3 regions of the Streptomyces sp. NPDC001889 genome follow, and region 3 is predicted to be linked to each of the others. Evidence: riboswitches for the same ligand, from Rfam matches in the RefSeq annotation. Region 3 holds a riboswitch; each other region holds the start of a gene.
The links. A riboswitch is a leader RNA that binds a small molecule or an ion and turns the genes downstream of it on or off. The one in region 3 is predicted to bind cobalamin.
Positions count from the first base shown of each region.

Region 1: linked by a shared signal. The riboswitch ahead of ACWCRA_RS00290 (CbtB domain-containing protein) and the one ahead of ACWCRA_RS02840 (hypothetical protein) in region 3 are both predicted to bind cobalamin.
Region 2: linked by a shared signal. The riboswitch ahead of ACWCRA_RS30820 (cobalamin biosynthesis protein) and the one ahead of ACWCRA_RS02840 (hypothetical protein) in region 3 are both predicted to bind cobalamin.

Region 1 covers NZ_JBSFER010000001.1:74,667-81,006, reverse strand. Annotated here, with positions in the region: gene ACWCRA_RS00300 (VOC family protein) at 1-113, opposite strand, end outside; gene ACWCRA_RS00295 (CbtA family protein) at 197-949, opposite strand; gene ACWCRA_RS00290 (CbtB domain-containing protein) at 962-1,180, opposite strand; adenosylcobalamin (AdoCbl) riboswitch at 1,233-1,326, opposite strand; gene ACWCRA_RS00285 (histidine phosphatase family protein) at 1,386-1,961, shown strand; gene ACWCRA_RS00280 (aminotransferase class IV family protein) at 1,948-2,754, opposite strand; gene ACWCRA_RS00275 (hypothetical protein) at 3,364-4,107, opposite strand; gene ACWCRA_RS00270 (SpoIIE family protein phosphatase) at 4,149-6,340, opposite strand, start outside.
Region 2 covers NZ_JBSFER010000031.1:51,606-57,945, forward strand. Annotated here, with positions in the region: gene ACWCRA_RS30805 (class II aldolase/adducin family protein) at 1-568, opposite strand, end outside; gene ACWCRA_RS30810 (inorganic phosphate transporter) at 838-2,106, shown strand; gene ACWCRA_RS30815 (hypothetical protein) at 2,119-2,340, shown strand; cobalamin riboswitch at 2,527-2,665, shown strand; gene ACWCRA_RS30820 (cobalamin biosynthesis protein) at 2,788-3,801, shown strand; gene ACWCRA_RS30825 (cobyric acid synthase) at 3,798-5,378, shown strand; gene ACWCRA_RS30830 (putative cobaltochelatase) at 5,494-6,340, shown strand, end outside.
Region 3 covers NZ_JBSFER010000002.1:236,891-243,230, reverse strand. Annotated here, with positions in the region: gene ACWCRA_RS02855 (ABC transporter ATP-binding protein) at 1-738, shown strand, start outside; gene ACWCRA_RS02850 (siderophore-interacting protein) at 742-1,632, shown strand; gene ACWCRA_RS02845 (DUF4430 domain-containing protein) at 1,961-2,455, shown strand; gene ACWCRA_RS02840 (hypothetical protein) at 2,531-3,943, opposite strand; cobalamin riboswitch at 4,047-4,186, opposite strand; gene ACWCRA_RS02835 (prenyltransferase/squalene oxidase repeat-containing protein) at 4,503-6,340, shown strand, end outside.

The DNA.
Region 1 (6,340 bases), on a different contig from region 3:
TGCGGGGCGGAGTCGGCGCCGGAGGGGACGTCCAGGCCGAGCCGGCGGTAGAAGGCGAGAGACGCGGCCATGTCGGAGGCGACGATGCCGATCGAGTCGAAGCGCGGAGTCATGCCCCCACCGTAGGCGGGCCCCGCGCCGCCGGTCTTGAAGGAATCGGACACCGGCGGGGGCTCCGCCGGTGTCCGTACGGTGGTCAGCGCGCCGTGGCCGCCGTCCGGCGGGCCCCGGAGCGCGCCCCGGGGGTGAGCAGCCGTTCGGCCAGATGGCCGAAGACCAGACCGAACACCGCCCACAGCGTCACCTGGATCGCCAGTGTCGCCAGCCGGAACTCCCAGACCACTGCGGCCGGGAAGTCCTTGGGTACCTCGTTGTACGAGGGCAGGAACGCGAACGCCAGTCCGGTGGCGGCCACGAACCCCGCCACCGCCGCCACCGTCGCGTTCCAGTTGCCCAGCCGGGGCGCGAGACGCCTCCCGGTGATCAGCGCCGCGAGCCCCAGCAGCACACTGACCACCACCATCAGGAAGTACACCGCCGTCCGCTCCCCGATGGTGCCCGGGTCGCCCACCGCCGGCGGGTTCGGCGGGTACTTCAGGAACGGCACCACATACAGCGTCAGCAGCCCGCCGAGGGCGACGAACGCGGCGGTGGCCCGGGGGCCGAAGCTCCCGGCGCGGCCGATGGCGGCGCAGTGGGCGAGCGCGGCGATACCGCCGACCGCGACCCCGAAGACCAGCACACCGGTCGCGAGACCGGCCGTGGACTGCACGGCCCGGCTGACGAGTTCCTCGCCGCCGTGCCCATGGCTGTGGCTCTCCTCGAACGCGATCGCCGCGTCCACCGGCCCCTCACCGAGGAAGTACGCCACCACCAGGGCCACCGCCCCCGCGATCAGGCCCGCGAGCATGCCCCGTACCAGCAGGGCCCGTACGGATATGGAGTTCATCGCAGGCCGCCCTCAGTGGCAGGGGAAGCCGAGCAGATGGCGTCCGTCGTGGACCCATTCATGGACACCCTCGCCGGAGACGAGGGCGGTGGCGCCCTGCTCGGCGCCGACGAAGTAGAGGAGGATCAGCATGAGGATGCCGACGAAGGCCGCCCAGGGGGCGAGTTCCTTCCAGGAGACGGGGGTGACCGCCGGTGTGGCGGTGGGGGCGGGCACAGCGGATTGAGCCATGGCAGAACCTCCTGAGGGAGCACGCGTCCCGGTCGTGGTGCCTGGTGCCGCAGACGAGGGCGCGGGGTCTGACTTCCCGCGTCGGTGCGGGTACACAGTGGCGCGACCGTGCCGGATTCCCACCGGACTTCCATCACACTCTCGTCATGTCCACGCGACCGTACCGCTTGCGGGCGGGCACCGCTACGGCGCGGGGTGGCCGGAAATGACGGTACGGATGATGATGGTCGCGCCGGTGGCGACGGAGGCCCTCCGCGAGGCCCGCTTCGAGGCGGGCGAACCGCCGGACGAGGCCGGTCTGGTGAGCGCGCGGGCGGCGGCCGGAGGGCTGCCGAGGGCGGACCGGGCGGTGTCCGGGCCGTCGCCGCGCTGCCGGCTGACGGCCCGGGCGCTCGGGCTCGCCGCCCGGGAGGCGCCGGAGCTGGGCGAGTGGGACATGGGCCACTGGCGCGGCCGGAGCCTCGCGGAGGTGAGCCGGGACGAGCCGGACGCGGTGGGGCACTGGCTCACCGACCCGTCGGCCGCGCCCCACGGAGGGGAGGCGCTGACCGCGCTGTGCGCCCGGGTCGGGGGCTGGCTGGACGCGCTGCCCCCGGATACCGGCCGGCTCGTCGCGGTGGTGGACCCGGCGGTGGCGCGCGCCGCGCTGGTCCACGCGCTCGGCCTGCCGCTGCCCGTCTTCTGGCGGCTGGACATCGCGCCGCTGACGCTCACCGAACTCAGCTCCCGGGCCGGGCGCTGGAATCTGCGCTGCGGCACCCGGCTCCTCAGAGAGCCGTGAGGGGTTCGGCGCCGTGGGCGCGGTGGAGCACCTCCAGGAAGTCCGGCGCGGCGGGCAGTGCCGCCGAGCCGATCCGGCGCACCGCCACGCCCGGGGTCCAGGAGTTCATCACCACCGCCCCCGACAGCCCCGGCAGATCGGCGGGGGTGACGTCCCGCACCTGCTGGGGGACGCCGAGGTGGGCCAGTTGCCGCCGGAGGATGCCCATGGTGGTCCCGGTCAGGATCTCGGCGCGGGGCCACACCACGGCGGTGCCGTCCCAGAAGGCGAGGTTCCAGATGGTGGCCTCGCTGAGCCGGCCGCGGCGGTCGACGAAGGCGGCGTCGTCGAAGCCCTCCGCGGCGGCCTGCCGCAGGAGATGGGTCTTGGCGACCTCGCCGACGTGCTTCACCGCCGGGAGGAAGCGCTCGTGCTCGACGGTGGTGAGGGTGAGCGGGCCGGCCGGGCCCGAGGAGGGGGGTGCGGTACGGACCAGTACCCCGGGTTCCACCTCGGGCCCGGCGACCGTGAACTCGCCTGCCGGGGAGAACACCGTGGCGGTCAGCGAGAGATCGCCGGGTCCGGCCGCGGCCACCGCGGCCCGGAGACGGGAGCGCACCCGCTCCTCGGGGAGCGCCCGCCCGAACAGCACGACGGAGGCGGCGCGCAGCCGCTCCAGATGCAGATCGAGCCCGCGGACGCCGCCGTCGCGGACCTGCATGGCGGTGAAGTGGGCGTGGCCGGCGAAGGCGAGGGGGGAGAGGGCGGGGGTGGTGGTGGGGTGGCCGTTGAGGTGGACGACAGAAGGGGGCATGGGGGTCACTCCCGTGGTGAGCGGGCGGTTGCCCGTGCCCCGACGCTAAACCCTCACACCGATGTGAGAGTCAAACCCCCACCACCCACCCGTGATACCGGCCCCCGCGCCACGGTAGCCCGAGCAAACCCAGCCCGTCTGGGGGCACCTCCCGGAGGCAGCTCCGGGGGAGTTTGAGGACGGACCCTGTGCGACAGGGTGCCCGCACCCCGCGGGCCACGGTCGGGGGCCGGCCCCCGAACCCCCGCTCCTCAATCGCCGGAGGGGCTGGGGTGTGCTGCCTCAGCCGCCGGAGGGGCTGAGAGATCCAGCCCGTCCGGCGTTTGAGGACGGACCCTGGTCCACAGGTGCCCGCACTGTGCGGGCCACGGTCGGGGGCCGGCCCCCGGACCCCCGCGCCTCAATCGCCGGCGGGGCTGGGTGGTGCTGCTCAGTCACCGGCGGGGCTGGGTGGTGCTGCTCAGTCACCGGTGGGGCTGGGGGTGCGGCTCAGCCGCCGGAGGGGCTGGGTGGTGCTGCTCAGTCACCGGTGGGGCTGGGTGGTGCTCCTCAATCGCCGGAGGGGTTGGGGTGTGCGGCTCAAACGCCAGTGGGGCTGAGGGGGGTGCCTCAGACGGCGGAAGCGTTGGGGGGTGCGGCGTGGCCGTGGGCCAGGAGGGGGAGGGGTGGGGGGTAGGCCAGGGGGTCGAGGGGGACGTCCTCCTCGCACACAGGGGAGGCGCACTCGCAGGCGAAACGGGCCACCAGGCCCGCCCGGGGCGCCCACGCCCGCCCCAGGAACCCCCGGTACTGCTCCGCCACCACCCCGTTCGCGTACCGCAACAACCCCCGCCGCCCCTCCGCCGTCCGCACCCCCGACAACTCCCCCGCGAAGAACCCCTCCACCTCCGCCAGGGTCTCGGCCACCCCCCGCTCCCCGTCCACCCGCAGCACCGCGCCCCCGTACTCCTCCACCTCCGCCTCGATCACCCGCACCAGATGCCGGTAGAGCGCCAGCGGGCCCGGCTCCAGGCCGCGTTCCGCGAGGCGGCGGCGCTGGACCTCAGGGGTGGGCAGCAGCCACAGGGCGCGGGGTCCGGCGAACCGGGGGGTCACGGGGGTGCCCTCCACCACCGTCGGCGGCGACGGCGGCAGCGCCCGCACATCCTCCGCGATCATCGCGCCGCGCTCGTGGTGCAGCGACATCGCGAGCAACTCCTCCTCCGGCGCCGACCACCGCTCCTCCCGGGGAAGCGCCTCCCAGCGGATCGCCGCCCGGTGCCCCGCCGCGATGGCCCGGTCCCGGTGCTTCCAGGTGTGCGCGTCGGCGCCGTACCAGCGCAGACCGTGCCGCCGGGCCAGCAGCCTGGCCACCGTCGTCTTCCCCGCGCCGGGCGGCCCCCCGATCCACAGGCTCACTCCTCGTGCCCCGGGATCGGCTGCTCCGTCCAGATCACCTTCCCGTCCGGGGTGTAGCGCGTCCCCCACCGGTCCGCGAACTGCGCCACCAGGAACAGCCCCCGCCCGCCCTCGTCGGTGCTCGCCGCCTGCCGCAGATGCGGCGAGGTGCTGCTGTGGTCCGACACCTCGCAGATCAGCGTCCGGTCGCGGATCAGCCGCACCCGGATCGGCCCGATCGCGTAGCGGATCGCGTTGGTGACCAGCTCGCTGAGGATCAGCTCGGTCGTGAACGCCTCTTCTCCCAGATCCCATTCACCGAGCTTATGGGTGACCGCGTTCCGCACCTCGCCCACCGCCGACGGGTCCGACGCCACCTCCCACTCCGCCACCTCCGCCGTGCCCAGCACCCGGGTACGGCCCACCAGCAGCGCGATGTCGTCGCGCGGACGCTCGGGCAGCAGCGCGGCGAGCACGGCCTCGCAGGTCTCGTCGGGGGTGCGCTCCGGATGCCCCGCCACGGTCTCCCGCAGCAGCGCGAGCCCCTCGTCTATGTCGCGCTCCCGGTCCTCCACCAGACCGTCGGTGTACAGCACCAGACTGCTGTTCTCCGGCAGCTCCAGCTCCAGCGTCTCGAACGGCAGCCCGCCGAGGCCCAGCGGCGGCCCGCCGGGCACATCGGCGAAGACGGCCGTGCCGTCCGGGCGCAGCACCAGCGGCTGGTGGTGCCCCGCCCGGGCGACCGTGCAGCGCCCGGACGCCGGGTCGTAAATGGCGTACAGACAGGTCGCCCCCGTGACCTGGGACTCCCCGCCCGCCGTCTCCTCCGCGTCGATCCGGGCCACCAGCTCGTCGAGGTGCCACAGCAGTTCGTCGGGCGGCAGATCGAGGGTGGAGAAGTTGTGCACCGCCGTGCGGAGCCGGCCCATGGTGGCTGCGGCGTGCAGCCCGTGCCCCACCACATCGCCCACGACCAGCGCCACCCGCGCGCCCGGCAGCGGAATGATGTCGAACCAGTCGCCGCCCACCCCGCCGGCCCCGCCGAGCCCCGCCTGCGCGGGCCGGTAGCGGTAGGCGACATCCAGGGCGGTCTGCTCCGGCACCCCGCGCGGCAGCAGACTCCGCTGAAGCGTCACCGCCATGGTGTGCTCACGGTCGTAGCGGCGGGCGTTGTCCACGCTCACCGCCGCGCGGGCCACCAGCTCCTCGGCGAGGGACCTGTCCTCCTCCTCGAACGCCTCGGACGTCTCGGAGCGCCAGAAGATGGCCACCCCCAGGATCGCCCCGCGCGCCCGCAGCGGTACCGCGATCATCGAGTGGAAACCCGCCTCCACCAGCTTCTCCGCCCGCCCCTGCGCCTGCTGCTCCCACCCGGAGAACGCGCCCAGGTCCTGTTCGAGGATCGCCTCGCCCTGGTTGAGCCCCGCGCCCATCCGGGTGCTGCGGAGATAGCGGATCGTGGTGCCGAGACGGAAGTGGGCGGTCGCGTCGCCGGTCCCGGCGGCGGCGATCCGCCGCATGTCCGCGCCCGCGCCCGTCGCCGTCGGCTCCTCGCCGCGCAGCACCGACTCCACCAGGTCGACCGTGGCGTAGTCGCAGAACCGGCCGACGGCGAACTCCACCACCTCCTCGCAGGTGCGCACCACGTCCAGGGTGGTGCCGATCTCCGTACCGGCGTCGTACAGCAGCTTCAGCCGCCCCTGCGCGACTTCCGCCCGTCCGCTGACGGCCTGGAGTTCGGTGGTGTCCCGGAAGGTCGCCACACTGCCGAGCCTGCTGCCGTCCCGGCTGGTGGGGCGCTGGTTCACGGCCAGCAGCCGGTCGCCCACCTGGTGCACCTCGTCGGTGGCGGGATGGCCCGACGCCAGCAGCCGGGCGGTCGCCGGGTCGAGCCCCAGATCGCCGACGAGCCTGCCCTCCACCCTGGCCGGGAGCTTCAGCAGCCGGCGCGCCTCGTCGTTGGCGAGCAGCAGCCGCCCGTCGCCGCCGACGATCAGCACCCCCTCCCGGACGGCGTGCAGCACCGCGTCGTGGTGCTCGTACATCCGGGTCATCTCCTCCGGACCGAGCCCATGGGTCTGCCGCCGCAGCCGCCGGGTGACCAGCGCCGTACCGCCGGTGGTGACCAGCAGCACCACGGCCGCGGCGCCGAACAGCAGCGGGAACTGGTCCTCGACGGCCCCGCTGACCCGCTCCAGGGTCACCCCGG
Region 2 (6,340 bases), on a different contig from region 3:
CGGTCAGCCAGAGCCGGCACATCCACTCCAGCTGGGCGGTGCGGTCGTACGCCTGGTCCAGGCTCTGTCCGTGGGCGACGGTCCCGTGGTTGCGCAGCAGACAGGCGGTGCGCCCGTCGAGGGCGGCGAGCATGTTCCGGGCCAGGGCCTCGGTGCCGTAGAGGGCGTACGGGGCGACCCGGACGGGTCCGCCGAGCGCGGCGGCCATGTAGTGGACCGGTGGCAGCTCCGGTACGAGGGTGGAGACGGCCGTGGCGTGGACGGCGTGGGTGTGGACCACGGCGCGGGCGTCGGTGTGCCGGTAGACCTCCAGATGGAGCGGCAGCTCGCTGGTGGGCCGGAGATGGCCGAGAACCTGCTGTCCGCCGAGGTCGACGGCTATGGCGTCCCCGGGGGTGAGACGGTCGTAGGGGACACCGCTGGGAGTGACGAGGACGAGCTCTCCGACCCGGGCGGAGACATTGCCCGACGTCCCCACCACCAGACCTTCCGCGGCCGTTCTGCGGGCGGTGGCCACGACGTTCCGCCACGCCTCGTCGATCGCTTTCTGCGACACCTGTTCGGTCATGCGGCGATCCTGTCAGGCGGCGCTCTCCGATTACAGAGGGCCACCGCCGGGGGACGGAGGGGAGGATCAGTCAGATTATCCAAAAGGGTGATGAAAGCCACTTCGCGGGACGTGTCCCCGGCCCCAGAAGCCCATCCAGCCCCTGCAGACCGAAACCGGAGCCAAAAACCTCACTTGGGGACACCCCGATGCCGGTCCCAGTTCACCTTCCGTTCACTCAGGTTACTTACGTTCACCGGGCCACTGACGTCCATAGATTGCCTGGGTAAATGGAACACATCACGCTGCTGCTCGCGATTGTGATCGTGACGGCTCTCGTGTTCGATTTCACGAACGGTTTCCACGACACGGCCAACGCGATGGCGACGACCATCTCGACCGGCGCCATGAAGCCCAAGTCCGCGGTGGCGATGTCCGCCGTGCTCAACCTCGTCGGCGCGTTCCTGTCGGTGGAGGTCGCCAAGACGATCTCCAGCGGCATCGTCAACGAGGCAGGCATAACACCAGAAGTGATCTTCGCGGCGCTCGTCGGCGCCATCCTCTGGAATCTCCTGACGTGGCTGGTCGGCCTGCCGTCCAGTTCCTCGCACGCCCTCATGGGCGGTCTGATCGGCGCCACCATCGCGTCGGTCGGGTTCAGCGGCGTCAACGGCGGCACCGTCGTCACCAAGGTGCTGATCCCGGCCATCGCGGCTCCGCTGGTCGCCGGTATCGGCGCGTACCTCGCCTCCAGGCTGACGTACAAGCTCGGCCAGAACGCCGACCCGAAGTCCACCGCGAAGGGCTACCGGGTGGGCCAGATCGCCTCGGCGGGCCTGGTCTCGCTGGCGCACGGCACCAATGACGCCCAGAAGACGATGGGCATCATCACGCTGGCCCTGGTGACCGGCGGCATCCTCAACCCCGGCTCCAACCCCCCCATGTGGGTCATCGTCTCCGCCGGTGTGGCCATCGCCCTCGGCACCTACCTCGGCGGCTGGCGCATCATCCGGACCATGGGCAAGGGCCTGACCGACCTCCAGCCCCAGCAGGGCTTCGCCGCCCAGTCCAGCGCGGCCAGCGTCATCCTCGCCTCCTCCAACCTGGGCTTCTCGCTCTCCACCACGCACTCGTGCTCCGGCGCCGTGATGGGTGCGGGCCTCGGCCGCAAGGGCGGTGTGGTCCGCTGGTCCACCGCCACCCGGATGTTCGTGGCCTGGGGTCTGACCCTGCCCGCCGCCGGTCTGGTCGCCGCCCTCTCGGAGTACGTGACCAAGCAGGGCGACTGGGGTGTCGCCGTGGTCGCGGTCTTCCTGGTCGCCTCCTCGGCCGCGATCTGGCTCTACTCCCGCCGCCAGGTCATCGACCACACCAACGTCAACGACACCGGCGCCGATGTGGACAGCGAGACCGGCGAGGCCGGTGTGGTGACCAACGCCATGGCCGCCGTCACCGTGCCCCCGGCCGGCACCCCGGCGCAGGACGGCCTCAAGACCACCATCGCGGCCTCCCCGGCCGCCGCCCCCGAATCCGGCCCGGCCAGCCCGGCCGCGGTGTAAGGACAGATCAGCATGAAAATCGACTGGGCAGCTCTCGGCTCCGTTTTCGGTGTGAGCCTCGTGGCCACCGTCGTTCTGGTGGGCCTGTTCACCCTCGGCATCATCGGCATGAGCAAGCAGGCGACGGCCTCCGGCGGCGGCGGCTCCGTGGCGCTGGCGCGCACCGGTGCGTACACCTGCTTCGCGCTCTGCGTGGCGGCCATCACCTACGGGATCTATCTGATCGTCACCTGACGGCGGGCCCGGACCGCGCGCGGTCCGGGCTCTCCGCGCTCATCGACGGCAGACGGCCGGGCCGGTCATCCTCAGGGACGACCGGCCCGGCCGTCTGCCGTCCCGGGTCCGGGACGAGCAGCGCGGCGCTCCCCGGGTGTGGGGCTCAGCACAGTGCCCCTTCGCAGGTCAACGGCAGGTTGACGGCTGTTCTCACAGCGTGGTGGACTGCCGGGGCCATTACGGCGGCAGCAGAGGAAGCCGGTGCGAATCCGGCGCGGTCCCGCCACTGTCACCGGGAGGAGTCCCGGGAGCCAGGAACTCTCGCCGCCGATCACGTCGAACCAGGGCGCGGACACCCTGAGTGAGGACATATCGCCATGCCCGGCCGCGGCCACGACCCTGCCCCGACTCCGAGAAGGATCTGCCCGCCCCGGCCGGTCCGGAGCGGAACCCCGGCCTGAATCGATGCGTGCCGACCGTGTACTGAACCGTGCCGACCGCGTTTTCGCGTACGGCGCCGGGGCCGGCCTCCTCGGTGACCTGCTGCTCGGCGATCCCCGCCGGGGCCATCCCGTCGCCGCGTTCGGACGGGCCGCGGGCGCGGTGGAGCGGGTTCTCTGGCGCGACCACCGGGGGTGGGGCGCTCTGCACACCGCCGTGTGCGCCGGAGGCGCCGCCGCGGCCGCGCACCTCCTCGCGCGCGGCACCCGGGGGGCGCCCGCGCTCTCCCTCGCCCTGACCGCCGCCGCCACCTGGACCGTCGTGGGCGGCACCTCGCTGGGCCGGGAGGCCAGGACCATCGGTGCCGCGCTCGCGGCCGGCGACGTGGAGCGGGCCCGCGCGCGGCTGCCGCATCTGTGCGGGCGCGATCCGCAGTTCCTGGACGAGGGCCAGATCGCCCGGGCCGTGGTGGAGTCCGTGGCCGAGAACACCTCCGACGCGGTCGTCGGCGCCCTGGTGTGGGGGGCGGTGGCGGGGGTGCCGGGCCTGGTGGGGTTCCGCGCGGTCAACACCCTGGACGCGATGGTGGGGCACCGCTCCCCGCGCCACCGGCGGTTCGGCTGGGCGTCGGCGCGGCTGGACGATCTGGCCGGCTGGCCGGGGGCCCGGCTGACGGCCGGGCTCGCCGTGCTCGCGGGCGGGGACGCGCGGGGAGCCGTCCGGGCGTGGCGCCAGGACGCGCACCGGCACCCCAGCCCCAACGCGGGCCCGGTGGAGGCCGCGTTCGCGGGGGCGCTCGGGGTGCGTATCGGCGGCACCCTGTCCTACGGCGGCCGGGTCGAGCACCGGCCCGTGCTCCATGGCGCGGGGCGGCCCGTGGAGGTCGCCGACATCGAACGGGCGGTGCGGCTGTCGCGCCGGGTGGGGCTGCTGGCGCTCGCCACGAGCGTGGTGGCACGGCCGTTGCTGCGGCGGGCCGTGACGGGGATTCAGCGGGGGTCCGGCGCACCGGCGCCGCGAGCGGGAGGAGACGGATGAGCACGGGAAGGCGCACCGGAGGCGGCCTGCTCGTCGCCGGGACGACGTCCGACGCGGGCAAGAGCGTGGTCACGGCGGGCATCTGCCGCTGGCTTGTGCGCCAGGGCGTGAAGGTGGCCCCCTTCAAGGGGCAGAACATGTCGCTCAACTCGTTTGTGACCCGCGAGGGCGCGGAGATCGGCCGGGCGCAGGCGATGCAGGCGCAGGCGGCCCGGGTCGAGCCGACCGCGCTGATGAACCCGGTGCTGCTCAAGCCCGGCGGCGACCGCAGCAGCCAGGTGGTGCTGATGGGCAGGCCGGTGGGCGAGCTGAGCGCGCGCGGCTACCACGGGGGGCGGCAGGAAGCGCTGTTCGGGCCGGTCATGGAGTGCCTGGAGGAGCTGCGGGGCAGCTACGACGCGGTGATCTGCGAGGGGGCGGGCAGCCCGGCCGAGATCAATCTGCGGCGCACCGACATCGTGAACATGGGCATCGCCCGCGCCGCCCGGCTTCCGGTGCTGGTCGTCGGGGACATCGACCGGGGCGGGGTCTTCGCCTCCTTCTTCGGTACGACGGCGCTGCTGAGCGCCGAGGACCAGCGGCTGGTGGCGGGATATCTGGTCAATAAGTTCCGGGGCGATGTGTCGCTGCTGGAGCCGGGTCTCGACATGCTCCACGGGCTCACCGGGCGGCGGACGTACGGGGTGCTGCCGTACGCGCACGGGCTGGGCATCGACGAGGAGGACGGGCTGCGGGTCTCGCTGCGCGGGACGGTGCGCGAGTCGGCGGTGGCGCCGCCGGTCGGGGCCGATGTGCTGCGGGTCGCGGTGTGCGCGGTGCCGCTGATGTCCAATTTCACCGATGTGGACGCGCTGGCCGCCGAGCCGGGGGTGATCGTGCGATTCGCGGACCGGCCCGAGGAGTTGGCCGACGCGGATCTGGTGATCGTGCCGGGAACGCGGGGCACGGTCCGCGCGTTGGAGTGGCTGAGGGAGCGGGGGCTGGCGCGGGAGCTTCTGCGCAGGGCGGCCGAGGGCCGTCCGGTGCTGGGGATCTGCGGCGGTTTCCAGTTGCTCGGTGAGCACATCGAGGACGAGGTCGAGTCGCGGGCGGGTTCCGTGACCGGTCTGGGGCTGCTGCCCGTACGGGTGCGGTTCGCGGCCGAGAAGACCCTTGCGAGGCCGACGGGCACGGCGCTCGGCGAGCGGGTGGAGGGGTATGAGATCCACCATGGCGTCGCCGAGGTGCTGGGCGGCGAGGCCTTTCTGAGCGGCTGCCGGGTCGGTGAGGTGTGGGGCACCCACTGGCACGGCTCCCTGGAGAGCGACGGCTTCCGGCGGCGGTTCCTGAGCCGGGTCGCGAGCGCCACCGGCCGGCGCTTCGTGCCCGCTCCGGACACGTCGTTCGGCGCGCTGCGCGAGGAGCAGCTCGACCGGCTCGGCGACCTCATCGAGGAACACGCGGACACGGACGCCCTCCTGCGGCTGATCGAGCGGGGCGCGCCCGCCGGCCTTCCCTTCATCGCGCCCGGAGCGCCCCCCGAGCCCCCGGCCCGGGAAGCGGTCCGAGCGCCCGGACGACCTGGAGCGCCCGTATGAACACCGTGCCGCCCGCCGCCGGAGGGCCGGTCGCCCCACCCCGCCCGTGCCCGTCACCGTACGCGCCCCACCCGCCGTATCTGTCGTATCCGTCAGAGCCGACCGAGGAGACCGCATGAGCACGCCCTACCCCTTCACCGCCGTCGTAGGGCAGGACGACCTCCGGCTGGCGCTGCTGCTCAACGCGGTGTCGCCGCGGGTCGGCGGGGTGCTGGTGCGCGGCGAGAAGGGGACCGCCAAGTCCACCGCCGTACGGGCCCTGTCGGCGCTGATACCGGAGGTGGAGGTGGTGGCGGGCTGCCGGTTCTCCTGCGATCCCGCCGCCCCCGATCCGGTCTGCCCCGACGGGCCGCACGAGGCCGGCGGGGGCACGGCGCGGCCGGCGCGGATGGTGGAGCTGCCCATCGGCGCGTCCGAGGACCGGCTCGTGGGCGCGCTCGACATCGAACGGGCCCTGTCGGAGGGGGTGAAGGCCTTCGAGCCGGGTCTGCTGGCCGACGCGCACCGGGGCATCCTCTATGTGGACGAGGTGAATCTCCTCCACGACCACCTGGTCGATGTGCTGCTGGACGCCGCCGCCATGGGGGCCTCCTATGTGGAGCGCGAGGGGGTGTCGGTGCGGCACGCCGCGCGGTTCCTGCTGGTGGGCACGATGAACCCGGAGGAGGGCGAGCTGCGCCCGCAGTTGCTGGACCGGTTCGGTCTGACGGTGGAGGTGGCCGCTTCCCGGGAGCCGGACCAGCGGGTCGACGTGGTGCGGCGGCGGCTGGCCTACGACGACGACCCGGCGGCCTTCGCGGCCGGCTGGGCGGACGAGGAGAGCGCGCTGCGGGAGCGCGTTCTGGCGGCGCGGAAGCTGCTGCCCGGGGTGCGGCTGGGCGATGGTGTGCTCCGGCAGATCGCGGCGACCTGCGCGGCGTTCGAGGTGGACGGGATGCGCGCCGACATCGTGATGGCGCGCA
Region 3 (6,340 bases):
AGCACCCTGGCGCGGCTCGTCGCCGGGGTGGGGCGGCCGGACCGGGGGCGGATCACGGTCGGCGCGGAGCCGGAGGACGGGCCCCGGTATCTCGTCACCCAGGAGATCCATCTCTTCGGCGGCACGCTCGCCGACAACCTCCGGCTGGCCAGGCCGGGCGCCACCGACGCCGAACTGGTCGCGGCGCTGCGGGAGACGGGGGCCGACTGGGCGCTGGAGCCGGGCCGGGGGCTCGACGCGGTCATCGGCGGTCCGGACGGCGCGGCCCTGGACGACGGGGCGGTCCAGCATCTGGCGCTGGCCCGCGCGCTGCTGGCGGACCCTCCCGTCCTCGTCCTCGACGAGCCCACCGCGGAGTCGGGCCCCGAGAGCCGGGCGGCCCTCGGCGCCGCTCTCGAACGGGTCACCCGCGACCGGACGAGTGTGATCGTCGCCCACCGGCTGGAGCAGGCGCTCGGCTGCGACCTCGTCGTCCTCCTCAAGGACGGCCGGGTGGCCGAGCAGGGCACCCACCGGGCGCTGCTGGCCTCGGGGGGCGAGTACGCGGCACTGTGGCGGGCGTACACCGACCACACCGACCACACCGACCACACCAGCCACACCGACCACAGAGAACACACCAACCACACCGGCCGCGTCCGCCGCGCCGACGGCGCGCGGGCAGAGCCGGAACCCCACGCCGACCAGAACAGCGCGCCGGTGCCCGGCAGCGGCGCGGCAACCGACAAGGAGCACTGAACCATGGAGATCTACCGCGCCACCGTGGCCCGGGTCACGCCCCTCACCGCGACCATGGTCCGGGTGACCCTGACCGGCGGGGATCTGCCGGACTTCGTCTCCACGGGCGTCGGCGACGAGTACGTCCGGCTGTTCTTCCCGCACGGACCCGACCGGCTCGACCTCTCCCTGCCGGTCGCGGCGGACGGGAGCTGGGAGACCCCCGAGGGCCGCCCGACCGCCCCGATGCGGACCTACACCATCCGCGCGGTGCGGCCCGAACGCGCCGAGATCGATATCGACTTCGTCCTGCACGACCACGGGGTGGCGGCCACCTGGGCCGCGGCGGCCCGCCCCGGTGACCCGGTGGGTCTCAACTCCCCCACCGCGCTCTACGACCCGCCCGCCGACCTGGCCCGCCAGATCCTGATCGCGGACCAGACCGGGCTGCCCGCCGTCGCCCGGATTCTGGAGAACACCCCGGACTCCGTCGCCACCAGGGTGATCCTCGAAGTCCCGGACGAGGCGTCCGTACAGCCCCTCCCGACCCACCCGGGCACCAAGGTCACCTGGACCTACGGCGGCAACGGGCACTCCCCGAGCCGGCTCGCGGAGCTGGTCACCACGGCACTGCCCGAGGACAGCGATCTGACGGGGACCTACCTCTGGACGGCGGGCGAGACCACCGCCCTGCGCTCCGTGCGCAAGCACCTCCGCAAGACCCTGTCGCTGCCCTCCGGCCGTTTCAAGGTCGTCGGCTACTGGGTGCCGAACGCCGACTCGTGGACGGAGCGCTGGGAGGCCCTGCCCGCGACCGTGAAGGCGGAGCTGGAGGCCCTGTGGGAGGCGCCGGCGGAGGACCCGGAGGACGTCGCCATCGCGTACGAGGACCGGTTGAGCGGGCTGGGTCTCTGAGCGGCCGGTGCCGCCCCGCCCGGCCGGGGTCCTCCGGGGCCTCCGGGACGCTGCCCCGGCCGGCTGCCGCCCGCGCGGTCAACGAGGAGTGACGGCACCGCCGTTGGGCGGCGCGGCGCCGGACGCGTCCCATGGCGCGGCCGGCGCGGGGCGGCGTACCATGCGGCAGCCCTGGTCCTCATCAGGGCCGCGGTCGCGCGTGTGCACGGCCCGGGGAAGCCGGTGGGAGTCCGGCGCCGGACCACAGCCGCGAGGGGCTCCCGCACATCCCGAGCCGGGCCCCCGGTGTGCCGCGCGGACCGCCAGGACCACGCCAGGAAGGCAGTTCATGCGCCGCCCCACCCTGATTCGCCGTACCGCCGTCGCCGCCGCGGCCCTCGGTCTCGCCCTCACCACCGCTCCCGCCACCGCCACCGCCCACCACGCGCCCACCACGACCAACGCCCCGGTCAAGGTGCGGCTGACCGTCACCGGCCCCGACGGGGTGCTCTTCCAGGGGAGAGTCAGAACCAAGGGCCATGACGTCACCACCGCCACCGGTGGCACCCACGCGTGCGACGGCACCAACGGCGGAGCCCATCCGACGGCGGTTCCCACGCCCACCGCCGCCCTCGACGACGCGGCGCGCAAGCACCACTTCACCTGGGACGGCGCCTGGTACCCCTCGTTCGAGGACTTCTTCGTCGAGACGATCAAGGGCGTCAGCGGCGGCGGCAGTGCCTACTGGAGCATCGCGGTGAACGGCACCCCGACCCCGGTCGGGGGCTGCCAGTTCAAGATCCGGACCGGGGACCGGGTGTCGTTCACCTGGACCGGCTTCTGATCCGTCCGCCGATCCGGCGCCCCCGGCGGGGGCCCGTGAACCCGTTCGGTTCACGGGCCCCCGCCGGGCCGGCGGTCAGGCTCCCCAGCGCAGGGCGATCGTGTCCCCGACGTTGATCACCCGGGCGCGGGAGGCGGCGGCGAGGGCCGAGCCGTCCGTGCTCACCTTCCAGGTGCCGGAGCCGCTGTTGGCCTTGCCGTTGAGCGCGGTGATCGCGCCGGTGCCCGACGAGGGCGTCACGGCGGTCACACAGCCGGCCGGTGTCGCCGCCGAAGCGGCGGCGTCCAGCACGTTTCCGAGGGTGGTCGTGGCGCCGGTGGGCGTGAGGGCCACGGAGCAGACCTTGAGCGCCCCCGCGCCGTCGTCGACGGTGAGGGCGAGTTCGGTGGCCGTCCCCGGGGTGAAGGCGCTCGCCGCCACCCATCGCGGCGCGCCCGCCGTGACCGGCGTGGGCGGGGCGGCGGTGAAGCCGCCGCCCGCGACGGCGCGCAGGGCGTCGACGGAGGAGTAGGCGGAGGGCGTGGTGTCGGTCGGCTTGTACTTGAAGCCGCCGCCGGGGTTGTACTGGTTGGCGATGAGGAAGTCGACCGGGGTCCTGCCCATCGAGGTGAGGAAGTCGCCGGTCTGCGGGTTGATGCCACAGGCGTTGAGCCCGGCGACGGCCCAGCCGTTGGAGTTGGTGTTGGCGCCGTACAGGGAGTCGAAGGCCCCGTTCGCGGGGAGCAGTCTGGTCTTGAGGAACGCCTTGGCCTGCACGATGTCGGCGTCCGTGTTCGGGACTCCGGCGGTGCACAGGGCCGCCATGGCGGCGCCGGTCATGTCCACGTCGCTGGGTGCGTTGAGACGGGTCGGGTTGCCCTCGGCCTTCTGGTAGTCCCAGCCGCCGTCGTTGTGCTGGTTGGCCCGGACCCGGGTGGTTATCCGGTCGGCGAGGGCCTGGGGGACGCGCTGGGCGCCGCTCTGCGTCCTGGCCCCGTTGAGGGCGAGCGCGGCGAAGACCGTGCCGTTGAAGTTGCCCGAGGGGCCGAAGTAGCCAGCCTCGGCGGTCTGCCAGTAGCCGTAGATGTCCGCGATGAGATTGCGGGACGGGGAGACCCGGGCCGGGTCGATGCCCGCGGCGTAGGCGTTCAGCGTGGCGCGCTCGTAGTCCGTGACGACCGGGGTGGCGGAGGGCCAGGCCGCGGTGGAGAGCAGGTTCCGGTAGACGGTGCGGGCGTTCTTGGTGGTGTCGCCGCCGGGGGCGACATCGGCGACGGCGGTGCCGGCCGCGGCGAAGGCGCCGAAGGCCCACTCGCTGGAGAGGCCGGACCCGGCGTAGGAACCGTCCGCGGCCTGAAGGGACTTGAGGTAGGCGACACCGTTCGTCTTCGAGGTGGCGATCTGCGCGGGGGACGAGGTCGCGGACGCGGGGAGCACGGTCAGGGCGAAGGCCCCGAGCGCGGCGGGGATCGCCAGGGCGAGGCGTCGGGAGGTCGGAGGACGGGACATGGGGGCCACTCCTGTGATGACAGGGACTCCGGCGGCACCCATGCCGAAGGGAGCCCTCCCGGCCGGGGGGTGCGGGGCCGTCGTCCAAGCGCGTGGTACGGCGTCGAATGCTGCTTCACCGCATGGGCATTCGGGCTCGGTACGGCCCTCGTGCCGTCCCACACCGCTGCGCGTCAGCCCCGGATTCGCACCGGATTCCCCCATGTGGCAGCCCTGGACGCTACCGGAGAGACCACCCGGCCACCAGAGCGGGAAGCACAGCGGCCCCGGACCGCGCGGGTGGGATTCAGGTCACCTTGACGCTGTCTTCGTCCGCGTGTTCCAATCCCGCTGATACAGACTCAACTTCAGGGAAAGCCGGTCGAATTCCGGCGCTGACCCGCAACCGTGGGCCCGGCAGCAGCCGGGCGAGCCGGATTGCCTGAAGGACTGATTCCAGCGAGAAGCGCCGTCGCGGACTACGGCGTGGTCGACCGGCTCTCCCCGTGCCCCGCTCGAACTCGAAGCGGACGGAGCCCCTCCGCCACGCCCTGCCGCCCGGAGGACACGAGGGGCCGTGGTGGGGACAGGCGTACGGAGACGGTGGGCGGGCCCGGCCGCGCTGGTGACGGCGGTGGTCCTGCTCGCGGGCACGGGTGTGTCCCTGGCCGCCGCTCCCCCGGCCGCGGCCGATCCGGTCAACCGGTGCACGGCCACCCGGGGCGCCATCGTCGCGGTGGACTTCGGCCCCTTCGGCGGCGGTGTCGCGCGCGGCTGCGACACCACCCCCACCACCGGCTACGAGCTGCTGCGCGAGGCCGGTTTCACCACCGCCGGGACCGGTCACGACGGCCCCGCGTTCATCTGCCGGATCGGTCACGGCTCGTTCGACTCCGGCAGGCAGTACCCGACTCCGGCGACCGAGGACTGCGTGCTCACCCCGCAGGCCACCGCGTACTGGTCGTACTGGGTCGCCTCGCGGGACGCATCGGAGTGGAGCTACAGCCATCACGGGGCGATGGACCGCCGGCCGAAGCCGGGCGACGTGGACGCGTGGGTCTACGGCGGCACCGACGTCGGCGGCAGCACCGGCAAGCCGGACTTCAGCCCCGACGAGGTCCGCGCGGAGGGCCTGCCACCGGCTCCCGACCCCGAGGCCCCCGCCGTTCCGCCGGGTGAGGTGAACATCGCCAAGGCCGCCTCCTGGGTGCGGGGCAAGCTGACCCGCGGCGACCGGGTGGTGGACGACGGCGGCGAAACCCCCAACCATCTGCTGACCACCGAGGCCGCGTACGCGCTCGCCGCGGCGGACGGCCGGAGCCGCACCGTGGACCGGATCGCCGCCTTCCTCGGCTCCCGGGCGACGGCCTACGCCTACCCGGAGGGGACGGACGCGGCCCCGGACGCGGCGGCGGCGGCCCGTCTCGCGCTGGTCGCCACCAGCACCGAGAAGGACCCGCGCGATGTCGGCGGGCACGATCTGCTCACCGGTCTCGCCGACCATGTCTGTCCGACCGGTTCGGACTCCGGTGTCCACGTTCCCGGGTGCACCGCCCGGGGCGACTTCCGCAACGCGACGTACACCGAGGCGCAGGCGCTGGCGCTGCTGGCGCTGCTGCGGGGCGGTGAACGGCCCCCGGCCCACGCGGTGACCCGGCTGACCCGGGCCCAGTGCCGGAGCGGCGGTTTCGCCGCGAGCCTCGGCCACACCGTCTGCGACGGCGATCTCCTCAGCACGGGTGCGGCCGTCCTGGCGCTGCGCAAGGCCGGCGGTCACCCGGGGCAGCTGGGCAAGGCGCGCACCTATCTGCGGAAGAGCCAGTTCCCCAGCGGCGCCTTCCCCGGCTGGACCGGGAGCACCACGGGCCATGTGATCTCCACCGCGTACGCCGCCCAGGCGCTGCGGGCCCTCGGCGACACCGTCCGTGCCGACGCCGCCGTCTCCTGGCTCTCCCGGCAGCAACTCCCCGATGGGGGCTTCAGGTTCGATGAGGACGCGACGGACGCGTCCGTCTACGCGACCTCGGTCGCCGTCCTCGCCGGGAAGGACACCAGTCTCGCCCGGCTGACCACGGAGCCCCGCCCGGCCAAGCCCCCGACCGGGCCCCCGACCGAGCCGCCGGCCGGCGACGGCGAGGGACCCGACCTGAAGAAGGGGGTCGCCTATCTGACCGGCGCGGCCAACCTCCGGCAGGGGCGGTTCTACGGCACCGGCGGCGCCCCCGCGCGGGCGGACTTCGGCCTCACCATCGACGGCGCCTACGCGCTCGCCGCGACCGGTCTCGACAACGGCAAGCTGCGGGGCGTCGTCGACTTCCTGGACGGCGGCGGCGAGGACGGCGAGGGCCGCACCGTCCACGACTGGACCAAGCTGGGCACCGCGTACGCCGGCGGCGGCTACATCGGCAAGACCGCCGT